Regions from separate parts of the Marinomonas sp. ATLA20 genome, predicted to be linked through region 2. Evidence: predicted binding sites of a transcription regulator. Region 2 holds the regulator's gene; each other region holds the start of a gene.

Region 1 (3,267 bases), on a different contig from region 2:
GAATAATTACCGTCTGTTTGAATCCATAACAAGCCTTTCGAGTCGAATTTCAGGCCATCTGGAGAGTTAAACATATTGTCTTGGTTAATATTTTTTGATCCCGCGTTGGCATCATCGTACACAGCGGGGTTACCCGCTAGTACAAACAAGTCCCACTTGAATTCGTTGTGAGTATGATCAGAATCCATTGGCATCCAACGTACGATTTGACCAAAGTTGTTTTTTACACGAGGATTCGGGCCACCAGCAGGCGTTGCATCACCACCAGCATTTGGCTTAACGCCACGGTTTTTATTGTTCGTAAGCGAGCAATAAACTTCTGCTTTATGAGGATGAGCGGCAACCCACTCCGGACGGTCCATGGTAGTGGCACCCACTTTTGATGCCGCCATACGAGTATGAATTGAAATCTCTGCTTCTGTCATTCCTGTGGTTTTTGGTGTTAATGCAACCCACTCACCGCGATTATTATCGTGGAATTTGGCAACGTAAAGAGTGCCTTCTTCCAGTAGGTCGCGATTGTTGCCACCCGCTAAATATTTATGTTTCGAGACAAAACGATATAGAAATTCACCACGCTCATCATCACCAAGGTAGACAACAACATGGCCATTCGGCGCGATAGTTAACTCTGCATTCTCGTGTTTAAAACGACCTAGAGCGGTACGTTTTTTAGGACGAGATGTTGGGTCCAGTGGATCAATTTCAACAATATAGCCAAAGCGATTTGGCTCATTTGGCTCTTTAACTAGGTCAAAACGATCATCCGCCATCGCCCAGTTGTAACGACCTTCTGTGCTTAAACCATAGCGTTTGAACGCTTCAGGCATCGTGTAGTTTTTGTCATTTACCGTGAAATAACCATTAAAGTTTTCTTCACAAGTCAAATATGTACCCCATGGCGTTTGTCCATTACCACAGTTGTTCCAAGTACCTTTTGCGACTAAACCTTTAGGGTCTTCAGATGTTTGCATCCATTTGTGGCCGCGCGCTGGACCTGTAATATCCATTTCCGTATCCGCCGTAATACGACGATTATAAGGAGAGTCCTGAACGATCCCCCATTTACCACCACGTTGATCTACTTCAATAATAGATACACCATGAGCAGCTTTATTTTTACGCACGTCATCAGCATTTGCTGGCATACCATCATTACGATTAGCATGAAGGGTATCGCCATTTGTGTATTCATTGTTGATGGCCATAATCTGTTTGCCATCTTTAGAGAAGAACGCCATGCCATCGTTATGATCGCCAAACGCTAACTCTTGGGACGCACCAGTTCCACCAGTTGACCCATTAAAAGCTGGGGCATTGCTGAATAATGGATCACCCCAAGAAGCCAGCACTTCCCATTTATAACCTTCAGGAACAGTAATAGTATCCAATGTATTGGCTTTTACCATGCTAAAAGCCAGACGCGACTCTGGCGTTCCTGCTGCCAAGGCTTTACCTGCTGATAGGGCCGTTGAGCCCATTACGAAAGCACCAGCACCCACTGCCGCACCACCACCTAAAAAGCCACGGCGAGAAACCATTTTATTGGCGACTTCTTCAAACTCTACCACTTCAGGCGCTGGGCGAACCAGCTCATCTAATTCGTCAAAACCTAGCTTGCTGTTGCTCTTAATATTCATAACACTGCCCTATTATTTATTAAATATTAGTCGCCTAGGCTGTCGAACATTAGGGGTTCTCCCCTTGGTTTTTCGATCCTTGGCTACTGGTTTTATCATCTATTTTTCAAATAAGTTGCTTCCCCCTGCAAAAGGAAGCTGACAATGAATTTACGGACAAAACATTACATAGAAATGACAGCAAGAAGACATTAATAATAAATCGACAGGCTATAACGCAGAATTGGTGAAGGTGATATGGGATTAAACAATATTATTTTTACTTATAAACGTCCTCACCATAACGAACTTCCAAACCTTCTCGTATGGATTTCTTTAAACCTTTTACCACCAAACCATAAGAATGATCGATCAACCTTTCAATTTCTCCATTTGGTAAGTCGCCATCCAGAATAATGGAATTCCAATGCCGTTTATTCATATGGTAAGCAGGAAAAATTTCTTTAAATATATCGCGCAATTCAATAGCATGGTCTGGATTGCACTTTAAGTTTAGCAATGGCTGCCCTTGTTTTTTAATCAACAAGGCAAACATCTTCCCTTGCACTTTAAACACGGCCGTATAATCATCAAATGGGTAATACTCTTCAGCCTCGGGCTTAGAAAGCAGATATTTTTTAAGTGTTGTTGAGTCCAAAATCGCGCCCTTTCAAGGTTCAAAACAGTCATCAGTATAAAACAAAAAAGCCGCTTACTGACATCCAGTAAACGGCTTTAAATAGAAACTATACTTAAGTGAGGTTAGCCCTGATGAGCAAGGTACTCGTCGTAAGTGCCTTGAAAATCAATAACCTTTTGGCCTTTAATTTCAATCACTCGATTCGCCAACGATGATACAAACGCCCTGTCGTGACTAACAAAAATCAGGGTACCATCAAAGTCGAGTAACGCATTATTTAAAGCCTCAATGGCTTCCATGTCCATGTGGTTAGTTGGCTCATCCATCACTAAGACATTTAGATCCATCATCATCAACTTACCAAACAGCAAGCGGTTCTTCTCACCACCAGAACAAACTCGTACTTTTTTATTGAAGTCATCCGCGGTAAACAACAAACGACCCAACATTGCACGAACTTTTAAATCATCATGTTTTACCGTACGCCATTTCGACATCCAATCAAACAAGGTTAAATCGCAATCAAAGTCTTCTGTACTGTCTTGCGGGCAATAACCAATAACGGCGTTTTCAGCCCATTTAATCTCACCTTGCTTGGCTTCTAACTCGCTCATTAAGCAACGTAAGAACGTCGTTTTACCAGCACCGTTTTCACCGATAATAGCCAAACGAGAGCCAGCTTCTAAAATCATATTTCCGCCAGAAAATAGCAGTTCATCATAACCATGACCTAAATCTTCTAAGATCAAAGCATGACGATGAAGTTTTTTATCTTGCTTAAAAGTCAGCGAAGGCGTCATACGGCTAGACTGTTTCACTTCTGATAGTTCAATTTTTTCTAGTTTTTTCGCACGAGAACTGGCTTGTTTTGCCTTAGATGCGTTGGCTGAGAAACGGTTAACGAACGCTTGAAGATCGTCCATTTCCGCACTTTTCTTCGCGTTTTCAGTTAATAATTGCTCACGAATCAAAGACGAGGCTTCCATGAAGTATTCATAGTTACCTGGG
Region 2 (3,267 bases):
TGGCATCGTGATGTAATAGCACATGCTTTACGATGGCTAGGCCAAGACCTGTACCGCCGGTTTTAGAGCCTCGCCCTTTGTCGACTCGGAAGAAACGTTCTGTGAGTCGAGGAATGTATCTTGGCTCTATGCCAATGCCAGAGTCTTTTATAGAGAACACACCATTAAACTCACTGGACTCCCATTTGATCTCAATCTCGCCGCCATCTGGTGAGTATTTGATGGCGTTAAAAATCAGATTGGAAAAAGCACTATAGAGCTCTTTGTAAGAGCCGTACAAGCGAGCTTCTTCGGGAATTTGCAAATTAATAGAGTGTTTGTCCGTCAACACTGGCGTAGTTGCATTGGTAATGGTTTGTACTAAGTCTGAAACTTTATGCCATTGGTTCTCTTCGCGTTTGTCATTACTCTCCAAGCGAGAAAGCAGTAACAGATCTTCGATGAGTTGTTCCATCCGCTCAGATTGCTCAGACATATTAACAATGCCTTTTTGCATGCTTTTTGGCAGACTGTCCTTGAACATGTCGAGGGTTTCTAAGTAGCCCTTAATAACGGTAAGCGGCGTTTTTAATTCATGGGAAGCGTTGGCAACAAAGTCTTTGCGCATCTGTTCTAGCAAGTGTAAGCGCGTCACATCACGAACAAAAATCAGGTGATCATTTTTATCGTACAATGTGGTTTGAATTTCTAAATAGACGCCATCTTTGGCGGGTGACTTGATGACCAAAGGCTCACCAAAGCGTTTTTGACTAAAGTAACGGAAAAACTCTGGGCTACGGACAATATTAGTGATGATTTGGCCGCGATCGACAGGACGCATTAAGCCGAGAAAGTGAGCCGCCGAGTTATTCCACCACTCCAAGTTACCTTGGTTATCCGCCATGATAACGCCTTCTTTTAAGGCGGTGGTGGAGCTTTCAATTCGGGTTAGCGCTTGGCGCATGCGACGTTTGGATTTGCGTTGTTTCTTATGTAATCGATAAACCGCATCGAATACTTCTCCCCAAATTCCGCTGGCTTCTGGTGGTGCAGCACGACCAGAATGGCGAAGCCAATTATGGAATTGGTAGAGCTGATAAAGCTGCCAGTACAAAGACCCTAAAACGTACAGCAGCAAAACACCCAACAACTGACCTATTATTAGGCCTATTACAATACAAGCCGCGAATCCTGCGAGCCAAGTAATAATAGTGTTTCGCCAAACTGTTTTCATACGGACCTTTTTGCTGAGAAGCGGTAGCCTGTTCCTCGTACTGTTTGTATCAAGAAATCATGAGTACTACCAATGGCTTTGCGTAAACGACGTATATGAACATCAACGGTACGTTCTTCAACGTAGACATTTCCTCCCCATACTTGATCCAACAATTGCGCTCTTGAATAGGCACGCTCTTGGTGTGTCATGAGGAATTTTAGTAGACGGTATTCTGTAGGCCCCATGTCTAAGGGGCGAGTACCAATGGTAACCCGCTGACTGATTGGGTCAAGGGTTAGACCTTCGATTTCAATTGGTTCATCTACGCCTTGAGGGGTCGCGCGTCGTAATACGGCTTTGAGTCGAGCAACTAACTCACGAGGTGAAAATGGCTTGGTGATGTAATCGTCAGCGCCGACTTCTAGACCTTGGATTTTGTTGTCTTCTTCACTTTTCGCAGTCAGCATAATGACTGGAATTTCTGCCGTTGTGGGGTCTTTTTTCAATCTGCGAGTCAGCTCAATGCCGCTACCGCCAGGCATCATCCAATCGGCAAGAATCAAATCCGGACGATGGTCCACAATGATTTCATGGGCTTGCTGAATGTTTTCTGCTTCCAAATACTCGTAGCCCGCCATTTCAAGTGCAATGGCGATCATTTCGCGTATGGAAGATTCGTCGTCAATAATTAATACTTTTTTACCGGTCACAGGATTCATCCTCATCTCAGGAACGGTTTCATTAAAGCGATCTAATGTGACAATTCGGTTACATTGTCACAACTTTGCCACATATTACATAAAATAGCTTGCGACCAGACCGATGAAAACACAGTAACCAACGCGGTTATTGTCTAAAAATGAGCGAAAGCAAGCTTGTCGATCACGCTCTTTAGCTTGATTAAATTGCTGATAAAAGAGTCCAATACACACCACGAGTGATACAAAGTATAGCCAATGTAATCCGGCTAGTAGACCAATCCAGGTCAATAAAGACAAGGTTAGACCTTGTAGGCAAACAATGACGAATAAATCATATCTGCCAAATAAGATGGCGGTGGATTTGATGCCTATTTTGAGGTCATCTGGACGGTCTGTCATTGCATAATAGGTATCATAGGCAATGGTCCAAAAGCAATTGGCGACAAACAGCATCCATAGCTCAGGATCGGTTAAATCTCCTCCCTGTGCACTGTAGGCCATGGGAATTGCCCACGAAAAAGCCAAGCCAAGAAACAACTGGGGTAGATGGGTATAGCGTTTCATAAACGGATACAGAGCAGCCAAGCCTAAGCCTACGAACGACAGTAAAATCGTTTGCAGATCGGTAAAAAGTACTAAAACAAAGCTTAAAATCGACAAAGCACAAAACAGAACAAGTGCTTCTTTTTTAGATACTCGGCCCGACGGTAGCGGGCGGTTTTTAGTACGATCAACATGACCATCGACCTTTCGATCCGCGTAGTCATTAATCACGCAACCCGCAGATCGCATGCTGAAAACGCCTAAGATAAAGATAACGATCAAATGCCATTGAGGCATACCATCGGCTGCCAGCCATAGCGCCCATAATGTTGGCCACATCAGTAAGAATGAACCGATAGGGCGGTTGAATCGAGTGAGTTCTGCGTAGTCTTTAAGTTTGTTCATAACAATCCAAACGGCGGTTTTAGTTGGTTGATCTCATCAAAGAAAGCTTCATTGACCAATATTCCAGGGCCAAACTGATGAAACACAGAGCGTCTCGCCCACAAAGCATTAGGTTGGTTTGGAAACATGCGTTTTGGTAACTGAGTGACCTCAATGCAACTTCGAGACAGGGCCTTATGTTGAAACAGATAGCCACCTAATGGCTTGTCTTTTAAATGCTTTACATGTCGCCAATGGCCTTTCAATGACCTCGCCGGAATGATTGAGCGAGCATAAATAACGGCTCTTCCATCGACGTTAAGCAAGACAGTACGAATGCGTGCCGCTTCTCTTGGTCGCAACGCTAAGCGTTTTCGTTCTCTTGCTGTTGGGATCCCCCAAGAGTCTTCAAGCACATCAACCGTCAATGTTCCTAGGCGTCTA
Region 3 (3,267 bases), on a different contig from region 2:
CTTGCCACGGATAATACGATCCGCCATCACGGCCAACAACAGCGCTAAAGACATGCCCACAATGGCAACAGAAAAACTGAACACCAAGGTGGTTAACATAGATTGGTAATACAAAGGATCAGAAAATAAATCCGCAAAGTTTTCCAAGCCAATAAACTCTCGACTCAGACCAAAGGCGTCTTCCTGATAAAACGCTTGCTCTAAGGCTTGCTCAGCTGGCCAAAGAAAGAAAATAGCGGTCACCAAGAGCTGGGGCAACAGCAAAAGCCAAGGTAGGCCTTTTTGGGGAAAGGTAACTGTCATCGGACAATCCAAAAAAAAGAAAACGACAAATTAAAAAGAAAAATACGCCATTCAATAAAAAGCGCCCTTATGCAGAAAACATAAGGGCGCTAGTTTTATTTAGTCGTTCGCTTTTTCAAACTTACGAAGTTGCGCGTTACCACGTTCAACAGCGGTATTCAAAGCGGTTTGAGCATCTACATCGCCACTCCAAACAGATTCTAATGCTTCGTCTATGATGCCACGAATCTGTACAAAGTTACCCAAACGCAAACCTTTAGTGTTTTCCGTTGGCGTACCTGTTGTCATTTGGATGACACCCGTTTCCGTACCAGGGTTCGCGGCGTAGAAACCTTGACCTTTGGTCAAATCATACGCGGCCTTAGTAATTGGCAAGTAACCAGAGAACTGATGCCAGTCAGCCTGAACAGATGCACTTGATAGATAGCTTAGGAAAGACGCCACACCTTTGTATTCTTCTTTAGAGTGACCTTGCAATACCCACAAAGACGCGCCACCGATAATGGTATTAGAAGGTTGTTTTACCTTGCCTTCCCAGTAAGGAAGTTCCGCAACACCAAAATCGAATTTCGCATTACGTTTTATGCCAGCGTAACCGGCAGAAGATTCAGTAAACATGGCACATTCTTGGCTATAGAACTTCGCTGCACCATCGTTAGTACGACCTGAATAGCTAAAGATGCCGTTCTTTTGCCATTCGCCCATTTTTGAAATATGCGCAACTTGCAATGGACCATTAAATTTCAACTCGGTTTTCAAACCGCCAAAGCCATTCTCTAACGTAGCAAATGGTACATTGTGACGAGAACTTAAGTTCTCTAGCTGTACCCAAGATTGCCAAGCCGTCGTAAAGCCACAAGATACACCTGATGCTTGCAGTTTCTTAGAAACACTTTCGACATCTTGCCATGTTTTAGGCGCTTGGCTGATGCCCGCTTTTTTGAACAAATCTTTGTTGTAGTAAAGTACAGGCGTAGAACTGTTGAATGGCATAGACAGCATTTGGCCATCACTGTTGGTGTAATAACCTGTCACAGCGCTCAAATAAGCACTTTCATCAAACGATTGACCAGACTCACGCATCAGCTTATATACTGGGTAAATAGCGCCTTTAGCCGCCATCATACTCGCAGTACCTACTTCAAATACCTGAACGATCGCTGGTTGCTGTTTCGCTCGAAACGCGGCAATAGCTGACGTCATCGTCTCTGTGTAATTGCCTTTATAAACTGGCTTCACTTCATAAGCATCTTGGGAGTCGTTAAACGCTTTAGCGATTTCATTTACTTTTTCGCCATTTGCACCACCCATTGCATGCCACCATTCTACTTGTGTGGCGGCAAAGCCTGAACTCGCAATAGATAGACCAACAACCACTGACGCTAACTTCAAATTATGCATTTCCGTGTTCCTCACAATGAGTTTTTATTAGAAAAGAAAGAACGACTATAGAAAGAATATATTTCACTTTGATGATAGTAAGGTTTCATTTGAAATACAATCGCAATTCAAATGAAACTTTCAAACCAACAAATAGCGGAAAAACAAAAGAAAAATGAAGAAAAATAACAGAAATGAAAAAATTATTAGATAAGGATTAACGCAAAATTTCTTGATTCAAAGCCAATACGAGAGCATCAAACTCTTCAGTGAGCGCCACATGGTACGCCGCCAACAAGTCGCTTTCATGCTTTATCACGAGCGCTTCCATCTCTGAGATTAATTGACAAAAGCGATAGCCAGACACTTCCAAAGCGGCGCCTCTTAAGCGATGCGCCACCAGAGCGAAATCATGCCAATCGCCGCCATTAACATGAGCCTGCAGAGTTTTCAGTAAGGTCGTTGCTTCTTTAATAAATTCACCCGCAACCAATGCCATTAATTCGTGGTTATAGGCCAAACGACTTTCGTAATCTGTATTATCAAACACCTTAGGCTCAAACATAACTTAGAATCTCCGTTTCCATACTATTCTCTAAGGAAGCCATTTTGTGAGTATCGCAACTAACTTTTCCTGCGAAATGGGTTTTGCAATATGGTCATTCATGCCAGCCGCGAAACAGTCGTCTTCGTCACCTTTCATGGCATTAGCACTGAGTGCAACAATCGCTACATCAGAAGGCGTTTGCCCATCAGTAAACTGGCGAATAGTTCGCGTCGCTTCATAACCATCCATTACTGGCATCTGGCAATCCATAAAAATCATATCGAATTGAGTCGATTGGGCTTGCTCAACCGCTTCTTGGCCATTTTTCGCCACCACAACCTCTACGCCATACAAGTTCAACAAACCACGGGCAACAATCTGATTGGTCAAATTGTCTTCTGCTAACAATACTTTGGCTTTAAATACTGGCCGACCATCAGGGGTCTTCTCTACTTCACTCGCCATCTCAGGCTCTCCTTCCACTAATGGTTTTAGATTTTCAAGCACGTCCAGCAGTGGCTGCTGAAAGACAGGTTTTGCTAAAGCAGCAACATACACTTCTTTATCAAAATCCATATCTGAACGACCTTGTAGCAATACTCGCTTAATCGCATTTTTCTGACAGAATGCGTTCAATTCAGAGACATCAGAAACTGCCGAAATGACATCAGAGTCCAGTAAAACACAACGCCCTATCCATTCGCTGTCAGCCAGCGCGGTAGCAATACTGTCGTAAGCATTGTGAATAACACCGAATGAATCCAGCAATGCAGCAACATAGTCACGACCGGTTTTATTAGCATAAATTAACGTCACTCTAACAGCTTGTTCTACACCACCCGTTATCAATGGGGTCTGCTCAGCCATTGAAACCACATCAAGTGGTATACGAAACCAAAATTCAGAACCCTGATTTTCTACCGAGTTCAAACCGATTTCGCCACTCATAACTTGAACAATTTCTTTACTGATTGCCAAGCCTAATCCGGTGCCACCAAACTTACGAGTTGTCGACCCATCCGCTTGTTTAAAACGCT

What was found. Region 2 encodes PhoB, which activates phosphate uptake and scavenging genes when phosphate is short. Its sites were predicted from a motif close to TGTCATANNNNTGTCANA; they were not measured.
Region 1: AC2A4J_RS12925 (PhoX family protein) is a predicted target of PhoB. The motif match lies at 1,803-1,820, and genes of this name have one in related genera.
Region 3: ugpB (sn-glycerol-3-phosphate ABC transporter substrate-binding protein UgpB) is a predicted target of PhoB. The motif match lies at 1,764-1,781, and genes of this name have one in related genera.

What each region holds. Positions count from the first base shown of each region.
Region 1 covers NZ_JBXUKU010000007.1:38,225-41,491, forward strand. The annotation lists gene AC2A4J_RS12925 (PhoX family protein) at 1-1,640, opposite strand, end outside; gene AC2A4J_RS12930 (MmcQ/YjbR family DNA-binding protein) at 1,900-2,277, opposite strand; gene AC2A4J_RS12935 (ABC-F family ATPase) at 2,382-3,267, opposite strand, start outside.
Region 2 covers NZ_JBXUKU010000001.1:107,632-110,898, reverse strand. The annotation lists gene phoR (phosphate regulon sensor histidine kinase PhoR) at 1-1,213, opposite strand, end outside; gene phoB (phosphate regulon transcriptional regulator PhoB) at 1,210-1,905, opposite strand; gene ubiA (4-hydroxybenzoate octaprenyltransferase) at 1,990-2,844, opposite strand; gene AC2A4J_RS00450 (chorismate--pyruvate lyase family protein) at 2,841-3,267, opposite strand, start outside.
Region 3 covers NZ_JBXUKU010000002.1:293,947-297,213, reverse strand. The annotation lists gene ugpA (sn-glycerol-3-phosphate ABC transporter permease UgpA) at 1-303, opposite strand, end outside; gene ugpB (sn-glycerol-3-phosphate ABC transporter substrate-binding protein UgpB) at 403-1,704, opposite strand; gene AC2A4J_RS05795 (Hpt domain-containing protein) at 1,901-2,248, opposite strand; gene AC2A4J_RS05790 (ATP-binding protein) at 2,279-3,267, opposite strand, start outside.